DNA from 3 places in the Cupriavidus sp. SIMBA_020 genome. Region 3 is predicted to be linked to each of the others. Evidence: predicted binding sites of a transcription regulator. Region 3 holds the regulator's gene; each other region holds the start of a gene.

Region 1 (5,877 bases), on a different contig from region 3:
GCGCCGTGTTCACCAAGCAGATCATCGGCGAGTAAGGCCGGCTCAGGTCACCGGCGCCGGGTTGAACAGCGCGAGCGAGTTGTAGAGCTTGTGGTGCTCGGCCCAGGTCTTCTTGCGGCCGCTGGCCACGTCCAGCATCAGGTTGAACAACTCCCAGCCCACATCCTCGATGGTGGCCTCGCCGGTGGCGATGCGGCCCGCGTTCACGTCCATCAGGTCGTGCCAGCGGCGCGCCAGGTCGTTGCGGGTGGCCACCTTGATCACCGGCACCTCGGCCAGGCCGTACGGTGTGCCCCGGCCGGTGGTGAACACGTGCAGGTTCATGCCGGCGGCCAGTTGCAGCGTGCCGCAGATAAAGTCGCTGGCGGGCGTGGCGGCGTAGATCAGGCCCTTCTGCTTGAGCTTCTCGCCCGGCGACAGCACGCCGGAGATAGCCGAGCTGCCCGACTTGACGATGGACCCCATCGCCTTTTCCACGATGTTCGACAGCCCGCCCTTCTTGTTGCCGGGCGAGGTGTTGGCGCTGCGGTCCACGCGGCCACGGTCCAGGTAGCGGTCGTACCAGTCCATCTCGCGGATCATGGCCTCGGCCACTTCCGGCGTGGCGGCCCGTGCGGTGAGCTGGGCGATGCCGTCGCGCACCTCGGTCACTTCCGAGAACATCACGGCGGCGCCGGCCCGCACCAGCAGGTCCGTGGCGTAGCCCACGGCGGGGTTGGCGGTCACGCCCGAGAAGGCGTCGCTGCCGCCGCACTGCACGCCCACCACCAGTTCCGAGACCGGGCAGGTCTCGCGCTGGCGCGCGTTCAGCACGTCGAGGTGCGATTCCGCCATGGCCATGATCGAGTCGATCATCGACCCGAAGCCCACGTGCTGGTCATCCTGCAGGCAGACCACGCCCACCTGCACCTCGCCGGCGCCGGTCTGGATGGGGATCGTGCCGGGCGGCATCAGGCGTTCCGGCTGGAGCTTCTCGCAGCCCAGGCTCACCATCATCGCGCGGCCGCCGAAGTTGGGGTTCAGGGCGATGTTGCGCAGCGTGCGGATGGGCACCACGGCGTCGGGGGCGTCGATGGCCACGCCGCAGCCATAGGTGTGCTCCAGGCCGATCACATCGTCGACATTGGGGTAGCGCGGCAGCAGTTCGGCCTTGATGCGGCGCACCGCGTGCTCGACCACGCCGGACACGCACTGCACCGTGGTGGTAATCGCCAGGATGTTGCGGGTGCCCACCGAGCCGTCCGGGTTGCGGAAGCCTTCGAAGGTATAGCCCTCCAGCGGCGGCAGCGGCGCCGGCACCCGCGTGCCGATCGGCAGGTCGGTCAGGCCCGGCGGCTCGGGCATGCGCAGCACGCGTTCGTTGATCCAGCTGCCGCGCGGCAGGTCTTTCAGCGCGTAGCCGATCACCACGTTATAGCGCATGACCGCGTCGTCCTGCTTCAGGTCCACCAGCGCCACCTTGTGGCCCTGCGGCACGCGTTCCACGAGCGTCAGGCCGCACGGGAACACCGTGCCGGCGGGCAGGCCGCCGTCATTGGCGATGATGGCCACGTTGTCGTCGGCGTGGATGCGGATGTACAGCGGCTTGGGGTCGGCAGCCACGGCCTGGGCGGCCACCGGGGAATCCTGTTCAGACATGTTGGGGGTCCTTGTCTTCTCTCTATATCAGGCGTGCTTCAGTTCCACGCGCCGGATGTCCTTCACGATCACCAGGTAGCTCACCACGGTGACCAGGGCGTTGATGCCCACGAAAACCAGCGCGCCGTTGAACGAGCCCGTGACGCTGAGGATATAGCCGATCACGATCGGCGTCACGATGCCGGCGATATTGCCAAACGTGTTGAAAATGCTGCCGGCGAGGCCCATGACCTCCTTGGGCGCCGTATCGGCCACCACCGCCCAGCCCAGCGCGCCAATCCCCTTGCCGAAGAAGGCCAGCGCCATGATGCCGACCACCAGCCACTCGGCGTCTACGTAGTTGCAGGCGATCATCGACACCGACAGCAGCATGCCGACCACGATTGGCAGCTTGCGGGCGAAGGTCAGCGAGTAGCCCTTGCGCAGCAGGCTGTCGGAGATCACGCCGCCCAGCACGCCGCCGAGGAAGCCGCAGATGGCCGGCAGGGAGGCCACGAAGCCCGCCTTCAGGATCGACATGCCGCGCGCCTGCACCAGGTACACCGGGAACCACGTCAGGAAGAAGTACGTCAGCACGTTGATGCAGTACTGGCCCAGGTACACGCCGGCCAGCATGCGGTTGGAAAGCAGCTGCTTGGCGTAGAACCAGCCCGCCGGTGCCTTTTCGGAGCCCTGGCCGGCGCCCTCGTTCATATGGATCAGCCCGCCGCCCTGCTCGATATGCGCGAGTTCGGCGCGGTTCACCGCCGGGTGCGTGGCCGGGCTGCGCATGATCTTGAGCCATACCAGCGCCAGCGCCATGCCCATCAGGCCCATCCACAGGTACACGTGGTGCCAGCCCCAGCTATGGACGACCCAGGCCATCAGCGGCGTGAAGACCACGGCAGCAAAGTACTGCGCGGCGTTGAAGATGGCCGACGCCGTGCCGCGCTCGGCGGTGGGGAACCAGCTGGCCACGACCTTGGCGTTGGCCGGGAAAGCCGGCGATTCGGCCAGGCCCACGGCGAAGCGCAGCGCGAACAGCACGGTCATGGCCGAGCCGATGGTGGCGAACACGCCCAGCCAGCCCTGCAGCAGTGTGAAGAACGACCAGACGAAGATGCTGGCCGCGTAGATGCGGCGGGCGCCGAAGCGGTCGAGCAGCCAGCCGCCCGGGATCTGCGCCATCACATAGGCCCAGCTGAAGGCGGAGAAGATATAGCCCATCTGCACGGCGCTGAAGCCGAACTCCTCGCGCATGGCGGGGCCGGTAATCGACAGCGTGGCCCGGTCGGCGTAGTTGACCGTGGTCACAATGAAGATAAGCAGGAGAATCCAGTAGCGGACGTTGGTGCGGCGCGCGCCTTCGGCGGAAGTCGCGGCGGCGGCGCTGGAAGTGGGGCTTGCGTTCATCGGGTCTCCTCACAGCCGGGGACCGGGTGCAGGATGCGTGGAACCGGCTTGTGATATGTCGTCGTACGACTCCGATTATAGGGACGTGGTTCCGTCAGACACAGTGCGCGTTTACCCTAGAACGGTGCGAACCGCCCTGCTTTCGGGCATCGGGCCACTTGCCGCCCCTTTCAATCTCCTTGCGGTCTGGCGGGCGATCGGCCGGGTTGGGCGAGGCGACGCCAGCCCCCGCGTGCCCGCCCCCGGTGCCAGCAAAAATGCCGGGGTTTTCCCTCAATCGTGCCCTTAGCCCTTGCACCGTCAAGTTGTTAGTTGTACGATGACTTATCTCGAATCCACTCAGCAGTTGGGTGCGAGGTCATCGAACGGGCCTTGCCCCATTAACAAACCACACCATTTTCGCCATGTGGCGATCAGGATGAGCGACATGACTACACCGCAAGAACTCAAGCAGATTATTTCGGACGGCCTGCTTTCGTTCCCCGTGACCGACTTTGACGAACAGGGCAATTTCCGCCCATCGACCTATATCGAACGCCTGGAATGGCTGGCCCCGTACGGCGCCTCGGCCCTGTTCGCAGCCGGCGGCACGGGCGAGTTCTTCTCGCTGACGCAGCAGGACTATTCGAACGTGATCCGCACCGCGGTGGAAACCTGCCGTGGCAAGGTACCCATCCTGGCCGGCGCCGGCGGCCCGACCCGCGTGGCCATCGAATACGCCAAGGAAGCCGAGCGCCTGGGCGCGCACGGCATCCTGCTGATGCCGCATTACCTGACCGAAGCCAGCGAGGAAGGCATCGCCAACCATATTGAAGAGGTCTGCAAGGCCACCAAGTGCGGCGTGATCGTCTACAACCGCGCCAACTCGCGCATCGGCGCCGACCTGCTGGAACGCGTGGTAGACCGTTGCCCGAACCTGATCGGCTTCAAGGACGGCGTGGGTGAGATCGAGGCGATGGTGCGCGTGCGCCGCAAGCTCGGCGACCGCCTGGCCTACCTGGGCGGCCTGCCCACCGCCGAGGTGTACGCCGCTGCCTACAAGGCGCTGGGCGTGCCGGTGTACTCGTCGGCCGTGTTCAACTTCATCCCGAAGACGGCGATGGACTTCTACCGCGCCATCGCGGCGGACGACCACGCTACCGTGGGTCGCCTGATCGACGACTTCTTCCTGCCGTACCTGGACATCCGCAATCGCAAGCAAGGCTATGCGGTGTCGATCGTCAAGGCCGGCGCCAAGCTGGTTGGCCACGACGCCGGCCCGGTGCGCGCACCGCTGACGGACCTGAACGAAGAGGAAATGGGCAAGCTGGACGCCCTGATCCGCAAGCTGGGACCGCAGTAAGCGGTCATGTGGTGCCCTCCCCGCTGCGGGAGGAAAGAACTGAACGCCGGCCTTTGCGCCGGCGTTTTTTTGGGCGCGCCGCACCATCCTGCGGCATGGCGTGCGCCACCCCGGCGCAAATCGGCCCGCAATTGGCCCAAAATCGGCGCCATCCCCCTGGCCCGAAACCTGCAATCTCACCCCCCGAAGAGTAGAAGCGTTCAACCGCCCACCCCCGGTGCGCGGCAGGAAATTGCTCTTGACGTCCGTGCCCCGCCCTTGCGCGACTGGCACCGGGGCTCAAGAGATCGTCCGCAGGTCAGATCCCCCGGCAGTCATCGCGCGAAAGGCAGGGCCGCACCCAACCTTTCCTGACTCCGGAACGATCATGACCAGCACCGCCTCCCTCCACGAACTGGCCCGCGAATCCCGCATGGGTGCGCAAGGCCACGAGACCAGCGCGCGCGAGATCCGCCGCATCGACCTCTCCGACTACCCCCGCCGCAAAGCCGAGATCGCCGACGAACTCTGGCATGCCGCCGTGGACGTCGGCTTCTTCCAGGCAGCGAACCATGGGATCGACCTCGCCGCCGTGCGCGAAGCCTTCGCCATGACCGAACGCTTCTTCGCGCTGCCGGAGGCCGTGAAGGGCCAGTATCCGCTCCAGAAGGCCCTCAACGCGGGCTGGGAGTCCCGCGCGCAGGTGCGGCCGTCCACCGGCACGCCGGACCAGAAGGAGTCCTACCAGATTACCCGCCCGCACATGGCGCCGCTGTGGCCCAGCGAGGCGGAGCTGGCCGGCTTCCAGGCCACGATGCTGGCCTTCGAGCGCCAGTGCTGGGAGGTGGGCATGAAGATCCTGTCCTGCTTCGCCGACAAGCTCGGTTTCGATCCGGATTTCTTCACGCGCGCCCACGACCCGGCCGCGCCGGACTACCAGAGCACGCTGCGGCTGCTCCACTACTACGCGATTCCGCCCGAGGCGCAGGACAAGCTCGAACTCTGGCGCGCCGGCGCCCATACGGATTTCGACTGCCTGACGCTGCTGTTCCAGCGCCAGGGCCAGGGCGGCCTGCAGGTCTGCCCGGGCAAGGAGATGGAGGCGCAGGCGTGGACGCCCATCGCTCCGGACGAGGACGTCATCACGTGCAATATCGGGGACATGCTGATGCGCTGGAGCGATGACCGCCTGCCGTCCAACTTCCACCGTGTGCGCAACCCCGCGCCGGGCGAGTACATGGGCCCGCGCTACAGCCTGGCGTTCTTCTGCCAGGCCAACCGCGAGGCGGTGATCGAGGGCCCTGCGCGGCTGTACCCGGCCATCTCGGCAGGCGATTTCCTGCGCCAGCGCGTGGCGGCCAACTTCAAGGCGTACTGATCCGCCCTCATCGTCCGGGCATCCAGGCAACAAAAAACCCCACGCGCCGGAGCGGGTGGGGTTTTCAGGACTACCAAAGATGCGTGGCGATCAGGCCGCGGCGTCCTTCAGCTTCTTCAGCGGACGGACCTTGACCTTGACGCTGGCC
Region 2 (5,877 bases), on a different contig from region 3:
TTCCATGTCGTGCTCCACGACCATCATCGAGCAACTGCCGCGCAGGCTGTTCAGCAGGCCGGCCAGCTGCATCGTCTCTTCGTCCGTCATGCCGGCCACGGGTTCATCGAGCAGCAGCAGTTGCGGCTGCTGCATCAGCAACATGCCGATCTCCAGCCGCTGCTTCTGGCCGTGGGACAGCAGGCCGGCCGGGCGATACGCCTCGTCTTCGAGCCCGGTCAGCGCCAGCGTTTCCTCGATGCGGCGATGGCCCTCGCCGGTCAGCCGCGCGCGCAGCGACGACCACCAGCGCTTGTCCGCCTTCATCGCCAGTTCCAGGTTCTCCCATACTTCGTGCTGCTCGAACACCGTGGGCTTCTGGAACTTGCGGCCGATGCCGACCTGCGCGATGCGCGGTTCGGTCATCCGCATCAGGTCGATGGACTGCCCGAGGAAGACGCGCCCGCTGACGTTGGCGTTGCGCGGGCCGGTCTTGCCGGTGATGACGTCCATCATCGTGGTCTTGCCGGCGCCGTTCGGGCCGATCACGCAGCGCAGCTCGCCGTGATCGATGGACAGCGACAGCTTGTTGAGCGCGCGGAAACCGTCGAACTGCACGGTCAGGTCCTCCAGGTAGAGGATGGGACCGTGCGAGGTGTCGATGACGCCGGGCTCCAGCACGCGGCCCAGGCCGGTGGCGTCGCCGCTCTCGGCCTGATCCGCGCCGCGCTGTGCACCGTGTTGTGCGCCATGTTGTGAGGTGGCCGCGTTCATGCCTCGCTCCCTTGCTGCGGGGTCACGGCGGCCGGGCTCACCGCCTCGCCCGTGGCCGCCTGGATCTTCTGGGCGGCCGTGCGCTTGCCGCGCAGGCGGCGCCACAGACCGACCACGCCATCGGGCAGGTACAGCGTCACGAGCACGAACATCGCGCCGAGCAGGAACAGCCAGTACTCGGCGAAGTAGGCCGTGAACATGGTCTTGGCACCGTTGACCAGGAAGGCGCCGACAATCGGCCCGATCAGCGTGCCGCGGCCGCCCACGGCCACCCAGACCGCCATCTCGATGGAGTTGGCCGGCGACATCTCGCCCGGGTTGATGATGCCCACCTGCGGCACGTAGAGCGCGCCGGCAATCCCGCACAGCACGGCCGAGAAGGTCCAGACGAACAGCTTGTAGCCGAGCGGGTTGTAGCCGGAGAACATCACACGCATCTCGGCATCCCGCACGGCGGTGACCACCCGGCCCAGCTTCGACGTGACGATGTAGCGGCACGCCACGAACCCGGCCAGCAGCGCCAGGAAGGTCAGCACGAACAGCGCGGCGCGGGTTTCCGGCGCGGCCACGGCGTAGCCGGCGATGCGCTTGAAGTCCGTGAAGCCGTTGTTGCCGCCGAAGCCGGTCTCGTTGCGGAAGAACAGCAGCATCGCCGCGTAAGTCATGGCCTGCGTGATGATCGACAGGTACACGCCCTTGATGCGCGAGCGGAACGCGAAGAAGCCGAACAGCCACGCCAGCACGCCCGGCACCAGCACCACCAGCAGCAGCGCGTACGGCAGGTGCTCGGTGCCGTGCCAGAACCAGGGCAGTTCCTTCCAGTCGAGGAACACCATGAAGTCGGGCAGGTCGCTCTTGTACACGCCTTCACGGCCGATCGACCGCATCAGGTACATGCCCATCGCATAGCCGCCCAGCGCGAAGAACAGGCCGTGGCCGAGGCTCAGGATGCCGCAGTAGCCCCACACCAGGTCCAGCGCAATGGCCGCCAGCGCGAAGCACATGATCTTGCCGATCAGCGTCAGCGCGTAGGCCGACAGGTGCAGCGGGTGGCCCTCCGGAATCACCAGCGCGCAGATCGGCACGCCGACCGCGACCACCAGCGTGAGGATGACCAGCGCCAGCCACACCTTGCGCGAGAAGAGCGGCTGGCGCTCGGGAACCGAGAGGCGGAACGGCGCCCCGTTCGAGGAGTTCGATTGAAAGCTACGCATGTCATGCCTCCGCGCTGCGCCCTTTGAGCGCGAACAGGCCCTGCGGGCGTTTCTGGATAAACAGCACGATCAGCACCAGGACGAAGATCTTGGCCAGCACCGCGCCGTAGAACGGCTCGATGAACTTGTTGATGAGGCCGAGCCCGAAGGCGCCGACGATGGTGCCGGCCAGCTGGCCTACACCGCCGAGCACCACCACCATGAACGAATCGATGATGTAGGCCTGCCCGAGGTCCGGCCCTACGTTGCCGATCTGGGACAGCGCGCAGCCGCCCAGCCCGGCGATGCCGGCGCCGAACGCGAAGGCGTAGCTGTCCACCTTCCACGTGCGCACACCCACGCAGGCCGCCATGGTGCGGTTCTGCGTGGTGGCGCGCACGAACAGCCCGAGCCGGGTGCGGTTCAGCACGGCCCACGCCACGGCCACCACGGCCAGCGCGAAGGCGATGATGACGATGCGGTTGTACGGAATCACGAGGCCGGCCATCGCGGTGACGCCTCCGCTCATCCAGTTGGGATTGGCCACTTCCACGTTCTGGGCGCCGAAGATGGTGCGCACGGCCTGCATCAGCAGCAGGCTGATACCGAAGGTGGCCAGCAGCGTCTCGAGCGGGCGGCCGTACAGGTGGCGCAGCACAATCCGCTCGATGGCGAAGCCGACGACGCCCGCCGCCAGGAACGACGCCGGCAGCGCCGCCAGCAGGTACCAGTCGAACGCGTTGGGCGCATAGGCGCGGAACAGCGTCTGCACCACGTAGGTGGCGTAGGCGCCGATCATCAGGAACTCCCCGTGCGCCATGTTGATGACGCCGATCAGCCCATAGGTGATGGCCAGGCCCAGCGCGGCCAGCAGCAGCACGCTGCCAAGGCTCAGGCCGGCAAACAGGTTGCCGAGCAGCTCGGCGCGACCCTGCTCGCCACGCATCTTGTCGATGGCCTGCTGCGCGGCGGCGCGTACATCGGCATCGGGCTCCTTGAACTTGCCCGCTTCATCGCGCTCCACCAGCGGCGTCAGCTTCTGGCGGATCTGCGGATTGCTGTCCTGGCCGAGGATGCGGATGGCTTCCAGCCGCGCGTCGCGCGTGGCGTCGGTGCCCTGCGCCAGCACGGTGCTGGCCCAGATCACGTCGAGCCGGGCGCGCAGGCCGGCGTCGGCCTCGGCCTTGCGGGCCGTTTCCACGGCTTCACGCGAGGCATTATCGGGTTGATCGGACAAGGTGTTGATGGCCTGCGTGCGCACCGCGATGTCCGGCGATTGCAGCAGCAGGCTGCTCGCGGCGCTATCGACGATGGCCCGCAGGCTGTTGTTCAGCGTGAGCGACTCGAGTTCATCGGCCTTCACGGTCACCGGCTTGCCGGTGACGGCATCGACGGTTTTGCCATCGTCCTGGCGCACCATGCCCACTGATGGCGCATATTGCAGCGTGTCGTCCTGGAGCGCGCGCAGGATCGGCCCAGCCTGTTCGGGCGGCGCCTGCGTCAGCGCGGCGAGCGCAGCGGTCTTGGCGTCGAAGTCGTCTTCAACCAACGGCTTGAGGTCAGCCTGCGTGAGCGGTGCCGCCCACAGCGGCGCGGCGGCCAGCAACAGCACAGCCAGCATGGCGCGCAGCCACGGCAAGGCGGACGGGAATGGAGATCGGTGCATAGGGCTGGCTGGCGTCTGATATGGCGCGATGGTTCGCGTCTTTTATGCGTGGAACGACCGAGGGAGGGCTCCCCTCTCCCAAGGGAGAGGGGCAAAACACCATGGATACGCTGAAGATCAGCGGCCGGCGACAACCTTGTCCGGCTTGCCTTCGTTACCCGCGATGAACGGGCTCCACGGCTGTGCGCGCACCGGCTTCGGCGTCTTCCACACCACCGTGAACTGGCCGTCGCCCTTCACTTCGCCGATCATCACCGGCTTGTACAGGTGATGGTTCTCGCCCATGGTCAGCGTGAAGCCGTCCGGCGACTTGAAGGTCTGGCCGTACATGGCCTGGCGCACCTTGTCCGCATCGGTGGTGCCGGCCTTCTTGACCGCCTGCGCCCACATGTGGATGCCGACGTAGGTGGCTTCCATCGGGTCGTTGGTCACACGCTTGTCGCCGCCGGGCAGGTTGTTGGCCTTGACCCACGCCGCCCATTGCTTCTTGAACGCGTCGTTCTCGGGGTTCTTCACGGACATGAAGTAGTTCCAGGCGGCCAGATGGCCGACCAGCGGCTTGGTGTCGATGCCGCGCAGTTCTTCCTCGCCCACGGAGAAGGCCACCACCGGCACGTCCTTGGCCTTCAGGCCGGCGTTGCCCAGTTCCTTGTAGAACGGCACGTTGGAGTCGCCGTTGATCGTCGAGATCACGGCCGTCTTGCCGCCTTGCGAGAACTTCTTGATGTTGGCGACGATGGTCTGGTAGTCGCTATGTCCGAACGGGGTGTAGACCTCCTCGATGTCCTTGTCGGCCACGCCCTTGCTCTTCAGGAACGCGCGCAGGATCTTGTTGGTCGTGCGCGGGTACACGTAGTCGGTGCCGAGCAGGAAGAAGCGCTTGGCGCCGCCGCCTTCCTTGCTCATCAGGTATTCCACGGCCGGGATGGCCTGCTGGTTAGGCGCGGCACCGGTGTAGAACACGTTTTTCGACATCTCCTCGCCCTCGTACTGCACCGGGTAGAACAGCAGCGAGTTCAGTTCCTCGTAGACCGGGAGCACGGACTTGCGCGATACCGAGGTCCAGCACCCAAACGTGACGGCGACCTTGTCCTGCGTGATCAGCTGACGCGCCTTTTCGGCGAACAGCGGCCAGTTGGAGGCGGGGTCCACCACCACCGGCTCGAGCTTGCGGCCGAGCACGCCGCCGCTCTTGTTGATCTCGTCGATGGTCATCAGCGCCACATCCTTGAGCGAGGTCTCGGAGATGGCCATCGTGCCCGACAGCGAATGCAGGATGCCGACCTTGATCGGATCCTTCGACTGCGCCAGCAGCGGGCTGGTACCGATCATCGCCGCGGCGGCTACCGCCGACAGCTTCAGCATGTCACGTCGTTTCATTGCAGCTCCCAGTTTGTCGTATATGGTCAGGGACTCTACGCACCCCGGGTGATCCTTCTGCAACTAGCGTGCCATGGACTGCCAGGCCGGGAACGATCAAAGGTGGGAGGAAACGTCACGGCGGGTGATGCCGACGCACCATTGCGGTGCCAACCGGGCCGCCGGTGCCGCGCCCGGCGCCGCACCGGCATCGTGCACGGCCGCAAATCAGTGCAGGATGCAGGCCGGCGGCAGTGCATCGCGCACCGTCGGCAATAAAAAACGGGGCCCGAGGGCCCCGTCTTCGCTGCATGCCTGACGATGCTTACTTCATCATCGGCATCATGTTGGCATTCATGTTGTGCATGATCCAGAGCGAACCGGCCAGCACGATGAACAGGATCAGCAGCGTGAACAGGAACGCCATGACGTTCCAGCGCTGACCCTTGGAGCCATCCATATGGAGGAAGTACTTCAGGTGGACCACGATCTGGACCACGGCCATGCCGAGGATGATCCAGAGGATCGTGCCGCGGTCCATGGTGCCGTCCATCACGATCTTGAACGGGATCACCGTCAGGATCACGGCCAGCACGAAGCCGATCACATACGACTTGACGCTGCTGTGGCCGTGCGACTCGCCGTGGGCAGCCGTTGCATGTTGTTGTGCCATTACAGTGCTCCCATCAGGTAGACCACGGTGAAGACGCCAATCCAGACGATGTCCAAGAAGTGCCAGAACAGGCTCAGGCAGTTCAGGCGCTTTTCCATCGTCGCGGTCATGCCCTTCTTGTTCAGCTGCCACATCAGCACGAGCATCCAGACCATGCCGCTGGCCACGTGCAGCCCGTGGGTACCCACGAGCGTGAAGAACGACGACAGGAACGCGCTGCGGCCGGGGCCGGC
Region 3 (5,877 bases):
GGCTGGGGCGACCGCATCGAGTACGACGGCAAGCAGGAAATGTCGAAGCTGATTGGCCATGCCCGTGCGGCGCGGATCGCCGGCGCCAAGACCGTCGACGAGATCCGTGGCGCCGTGATCACCTACGACAGCCGCAACGAGTACTACACGGCCGCGGGCGGCGACAACAACACCTCCACCGGCAATCCGTCCGGCCGCGTGCGCGCCGTGCTCTCGCCGCGCGCGGACCAGGCCAGCGGCGCCGCCGCGCCGCCGCCGCTGGAACTGAAGCCGGCGCCCGCGCCCGGCAAGCCCTGAACCCGGACGCGCCCGCCGCGTCACGCATGCATTGACCTGATGAACGACTCCGCCACGCTCGCCCCGAACGCCGCCGCAGCCCCGTCGGCCGCCCGTACCGACAGCAGCACGCTGGTCGTGCGCCACCTGAAGAAGCGCTACGGATCGCGCACCGTGGTCAAGGACGTCTCGCTGGACGTGAAGAGCGGCGAGGTGGTGGGCCTGCTCGGCCCGAACGGCGCCGGCAAGACCACATCGTTCTACATGATCGTGGGCCTGGTGGCGCTGGACGAGGGCGACATCGTGCTGGACGACCAGCACATCAGCGGCCTGCCGATCCACGAGCGCGCCCGCATGGGCCTGTCCTACCTGCCGCAGGAGGCCTCGGTCTTCCGCAAGCTCAACGTCGAGGAAAACATCCGCGCCGTGCTGGAGCTGCAGATCGAGAACGGCAAGTCGCTGCCGAAGGCGGAGATCGAACGGCGCCTCGATTCGCTGCTGGACGACCTGCAGATCGCCCACCTGCGCAACAACCCGGCGCTCTCGCTCTCCGGCGGCGAGCGCCGCCGCGTGGAAATTGCCCGGGCGCTGGCCTCCGCGCCGCGCTTCATCCTGCTGGATGAGCCATTCGCCGGCGTGGACCCCATCGCCGTGGGCGAAATCCAGCGCATCGTCAGCTTCCTGAAGGCGCGCAATATCGGCGTGCTGATTACGGACCACAACGTGCGCGAGACGCTCGGCATCTGCGACCACGCCTACATCATCAGCGAAGGCACGGTGCTGGCTGCCGGCCAGCCTGAGGAAATCATCGCCAACGAGTCCGTGCGACGCGTCTACCTGGGCGAAAACTTCCGCATGTGACCCATCGGCCGCCGCGCGCGGCCGCGTTTCTCCCGGCCTCCACGGCGACAGCCGGGGTCGATCAGGAAGCCAGAGCGATAGGCGATAGCAATTTCCGTTCCATAGTCGGAAGGATGCGCATAGAATAGGTCGCATGAAACCGTCGCTTCAGCTTCGTCTCTCGCAACATCTGGCATTGACCCCACAGCTGCAACAGTCGATTCGATTGTTGCAGCTCTCGACGCTTGAACTCCAGCAGGAAGTGGAACAGGCGCTCACCGAAAACCCCCTGCTCGAACGCGAAAACGACTGGATCGAAAGCCCGCTGCGGGTGTCCGCCGATGGCTCGGTCAACCTCCAGAGCGCCCCGGCGCCGGCCTCCTCCGAGCCGCAGCCCAACGGCGACGCGCGCAGCGACGGGGCATCCAGCGGCGAGGACGACAACTACAACGACAACGGCAGCGAGGACTACGGCAGCGACTGGAGCCTCGACGACTTTGCCCGCCGCCCGCAGGGCGACGAGGACGAAAAGACGCCGATGCAGCTGCGCGACGCCGAACCCACGCTGCGCGAGCACCTGATGGAGCAGCTGGCCCCGCTGAAGATCTCGGTGCGCGACAAGGGCCTCGCCATCTTTCTGGTCGAGTCGCTCGACGATGACGGCTACCTGAGCGCCTCGCTCGAGGAAATCTGCACCGAACTGCCCGAGGAACTCGAATTCGAGATCGACGAAGTCCACGCGATCCTGACCCTGCTGCAGAGCTTCGACCCGCCCGGCGTGGGCGCGCGCAATGCCGCCGAGTGCCTCAGCCTGCAATTGCGGCGCCTGAAGCACCCGCACCGCGACCTGGCGCTGACCATCGTCAACCATCACCTGGAATTGTTGGCCGTGCGCGACTACACACGGCTAAAGAAAGCGCTCCAGGTGGACGAAATAGCACTGAAGGCGGCTCACGAACTGATTCGCTCGCTGGCGCCGTATCCGGGGCATGCGTTCAACCGTCCCGAGGCCGACTTCGTGGTGCCCGACGTGTTCGTGCGCAAGAGCGGCAGCGGGTGGATCGCGGCGCTCAATCCGGACGTCATGCCACGGCTGCGCATCAACGACATGTATGCGCAGATTCTGCGCGGCGCGAAGGGCGAATCGGGGACGGCGGGCCTGCAGCAGAAGCTTCAGGAGGCGCGGTGGCTTATCAAGAACATCCAGCAACGATTCGACACGATCCTGCGTGTTTCTCAGGCCATTGTCGAACGTCAAAAGAACTTTTTCACGCATGGCGAAATCGCGATGCGCCCCTTGGTTTTGCGGGAAATAGCCGATACACTCGGTTTACATGAGTCGACCATTTCCCGGGTCACCACGAATAAATACATGGCCACGCCCATGGGTACTTTCGAGTTGAAGTACTTCTTTGGGAGCCACGTCTCCACGGAGACTGGCGGCGCGGCCTCTTCCACGGCAATCCGCGCGCTGATCAAGCAACTGATAGGAGCCGAAGACCCCAGGAATCCCCTTTCCGACAGCCGGATCGCCGAACTGCTGGGTGAGCAAGGCTTCGTGGTCGCACGCCGCACGGTGGCCAAATACCGCGAAGCGCTCAAGATCCCCGCAGTGAATCTCCGCAAGACTTTGTAGCCGAGCCGCAACCGCCTGCCTGGTGCGGCTCTTTCAGAAGGAGAAGCGCTATGAACTTCAAGATCAGTGGACACCACCTCGACATCACGCCCCCGCTGCGTGAGTATGTGGAAACGAAACTGGAGCGAATTGTCAGGCATTTCGATCAGGTCATCGGCGTGAGCGTGCTGCTATCGGTGGACAACCACAAGGAGAAGGACCGGCGCCAGTACGCGGAAATCAATCTGCATCTGAAGGGGAAGGACATCTTCGTCGAAGCGCATCATGAAGATCTGTATGCGGCGATCGACTGTCTGGTCGACAAGCTCGACCGCCAGGTCATCCGCTACAAGGACCGCGTACAGGGCCATGATCGCGAGGCGGTGAAGTACCAGATGGCCGCCCAGCAACTGACGCAGCAGTAGACCTGCAGGCAACCGGAAGCAGAGCGGTTGCCAACCCTGCAGAGGACTGAAAAGAAGAGCTCAAGCCGCGCAATCAGCGCGGCTTTTTTGATGCTCGCGCGCCATGGCGGTGACGGTGCGGGCACCTGGAATGTTTCGTTACCTTATTGCCACGCCCGAGGGCGACCCGGGGCCCCCGGGAGCGGTCAAAATGGGAACAAGTGTTCGCAAGCCGCCCGCCACGGTGTATGCTCCGCCATACAAATAACGACAGGACGGCCCCGGGACACCCCGGGTGGGCAAGCCGGCCGGCACGTCGTGGCACCGCCGCGACCCCGGCGCTGCATCGCAAAATCGCGGTGGAGCCCTGCTCTATAATGGCCGGACGCTCCAATGCGGGCGTCCCAGACAAGTTCTCGGTACCCTAGCTTCGCCCCGTATCCGGCGGGACGGCCTTCGCGCCCCGGCCCGCTAACCTGACTTCTCGCGCATCGCCCATGAATCGTTTGGCCAAATTGCTGCCACCCGGCAACATCCATCTCGACGTCACCGTCACCAGCAAGAAGCGGGTCTTCGAGCAAGCCGGGCTCCTGTTCGAGAACAACCATGGCGTGGCCCGCGCTACCGTGACCGATAACCTGTTCGCGCGCGAATCGCTGGGTTCCACGGGCCTGGGCGCCGGCGTGGCCATTCCGCACGGCCGCATCAAGGGCCTCAAGCAGCCGCTGGCCGGCTTCATGCGCCTGGCCGAGCCCATCCCGTTCGAATCGCCGGACGGCAAGCCGGTGTCGCTGTTGATCTTCCTGCTCGTGCCGGAACAGGCCACGCAACAACATCTGGAAATCCTGTCGGAAATCGCCCAGCTGCTCTCGGACCGCGAGATGCGCGAGGGCCTCGCCACGCTACCCACGTCGGAAGCGGTGCATGATCTGCTGACGCAGTGGCATCCCTGACTCCCGCCCCAACGGCCGCCTGAAACGGCCTGTCTGCCCCCGAAAGTCATACGCGCATGGAACTCACCGGCGTCACCTCGCAGTCGATCTTCGACGACAACGCAGCCGACATCAAGCTCTCGTGGGTCGCCGGCCTGGAAGGCGCCGACCGGGCCTTCGACGTGGAATTCGCCCGTGAAGCCACCTCGGCGGCGGACCTCGTCGGCCACTTGAACCTGATCCACCCGAACCGGATCCAGGTGCTCGGCAAGCCGGAAATCCTGTATTACCAGCGGCTCGACGATGAGCCGCGCAAGCGCCAGATGGGCGAGCTGATCCTGCTCGAGCCGCCGTTCCTCGTCGTGGCCGATGGCATGGAGCCGCCGCCGGACCTGGAGCTGCGCTGCACGCGCTCGTCCACGCCGCTGTTCACCACGCCGGTGTCGTCGGCGGCCGTGATCGACCACCTGCGGCTCTACCTGTCACGCATCTCCGCCCCGCGCGTGACGATGCACGGCGTGTTCCTCGACATCCTCGGCATGGGCGTGCTGATCATGGGCGAATCCGGCCTGGGCAAGAGCGAACTGGGCCTGGAACTGATTTCGCGCGGCCATGGCCTGGTGGCCGACGATGCCGTCGATTTCGTGCGACTTGGGCCCGACTTCATCGAGGGCCGCTGCCCACCGCTGCTGCAGAACCTGCTGGAAGTGCGCGGCCTGGGCCTGCTCGACATCAAGACGATCTTCGGCGAGACGGCCGTGCGGCGGAAGATGAAGCTCAAGCTGGTGGTGCAGCTGGTGCGCCGCAACGACGGCGAGTTCGAGCGCCTGCCGCTGGACTCGCAATATCTCGATGTCCTGGGCCTGCCGATCCACATGGTGAAAATCCAGGTTGCGGCCGGCCGCAACCTTGCCGTGCTGGTGGAGGCGGCCGTGCGCAACACGATACTGCGCCTGCGCGGCATCGACACCCTGCGCGATTTCATGGACCGCCAGCGCGCCGCCATGCAGGCGGACGTGGTCTCGCGCGGCCAGGGCCGCCTGCTCTGACGCGGGGGCGCGTCAACGCGCCCCGGCACTCCATCGTTTGTGCTGTAATGGGCATCGAGCCAAAGGATCGGACCCATTCGTAGTGTTTCCACAGCCAAGGAGAGAAGCATGAAGAAGCTGATCGCGATGTGTGTGCTGGTGACCCCGCTGCTTGCCACGGGCGCGTTTGCCCAGAGTGCCTCGGCCCCCGCCGCGGCCGGCGACAAGGCCGCCAACGCCCAACAGGACAAGATGAAGGCCTGCAACGCGCAGGCCACCGGCAAGAAGGGCGACGAACGCAAGGCGTTCATGAGCGACTGCCTCTCCAACAAGCCGGCCGCCGCCGCGGAACCCAAGACCCAGCAGGACAAGATGTCCGCCTGCAGCAAGCAGGGCAAGGGCAAGAAGGGCGACGACTACAAGAAGTTCATGAGCGACTGCCTGTCCAAGCCTGCGGCCTGATCGTCACTTTTTGTGCGCCGGGTGTCATGACGCAGCCATCACCCGGTGCTATCCTTGCAGGGCTATGCGGATCCTCCTCATCACCGGAATCTCCGGCTCCGGCAAGTCTGTCGCCCTCAATGTCCTGGAAGATGCAGGCTACTACTGCGTCGACAACCTCCCGGCACAATTCCTGCCCGAGCTGACCAGCTACCTGGCCGAGCAGGGCTACACCCACCTCGGCGTGGCCACCGACATTCGCAGTCGCGAGTCGCTGGCGCGGCTGCCGGACACCGTGCGCCAGCTCGCCGCCGCCGGCCACCAGGTGCAGGTGCTGTTCC

What was found. Region 3 encodes sigma-54, which starts transcription at its own class of promoters, with help from an activator protein. Its sites were predicted from a motif close to TGGCANGNAANCTGCTTT; they were not measured.
Region 1: a site for sigma-54 is predicted at 4,530-4,547, ahead of SB751_RS13655 (isopenicillin N synthase family dioxygenase). Genes of this name have one in related genera too.
Region 2: a site for sigma-54 is predicted at 5,049-5,066, ahead of urtA (urea ABC transporter substrate-binding protein). Genes of this name have one in related genera too.

What each region holds. Positions count from the first base shown of each region.
Region 1 is NZ_JAWRWU010000006.1:59,133-65,009, reverse strand. Features, by position in the region: gene SB751_RS13675 (5-carboxymethyl-2-hydroxymuconate Delta-isomerase) at 1-35, shown strand, start outside; gene garD (galactarate dehydratase) at 43-1,638, opposite strand; gene SB751_RS13665 (MFS transporter) at 1,666-3,030, opposite strand; gene kdgD (5-dehydro-4-deoxyglucarate dehydratase) at 3,458-4,372, shown strand; gene SB751_RS13655 (isopenicillin N synthase family dioxygenase) at 4,740-5,729, shown strand; gene SB751_RS13650 (HU family DNA-binding protein) at 5,820-5,877, opposite strand, start outside.
Region 2 is NZ_JAWRWU010000001.1:597,596-603,472, forward strand. Features, by position in the region: gene urtD (urea ABC transporter ATP-binding protein UrtD) at 1-753, opposite strand, end outside; gene urtC (urea ABC transporter permease subunit UrtC) at 750-1,967, opposite strand; gene urtB (urea ABC transporter permease subunit UrtB) at 1,969-3,612, opposite strand; gene urtA (urea ABC transporter substrate-binding protein) at 3,730-4,992, opposite strand; gene cyoD (cytochrome o ubiquinol oxidase subunit IV) at 5,297-5,644, opposite strand; gene cyoC (cytochrome o ubiquinol oxidase subunit III) at 5,644-5,877, opposite strand, start outside.
Region 3 is NZ_JAWRWU010000007.1:303,533-309,409, reverse strand. Features, by position in the region: gene lptA (lipopolysaccharide transport periplasmic protein LptA) at 1-297, shown strand, start outside; gene lptB (LPS export ABC transporter ATP-binding protein) at 337-1,137, shown strand; gene SB751_RS16365 (RNA polymerase factor sigma-54) at 1,271-2,752, shown strand; gene hpf (ribosome hibernation-promoting factor, HPF/YfiA family) at 2,803-3,156, shown strand; gene SB751_RS16355 (PTS sugar transporter subunit IIA) at 3,633-4,088, shown strand; gene hprK (HPr(Ser) kinase/phosphatase) at 4,145-5,116, shown strand; gene SB751_RS16345 (PsiF family protein) at 5,225-5,557, shown strand; gene rapZ (RNase adapter RapZ) at 5,622-5,877, shown strand, end outside.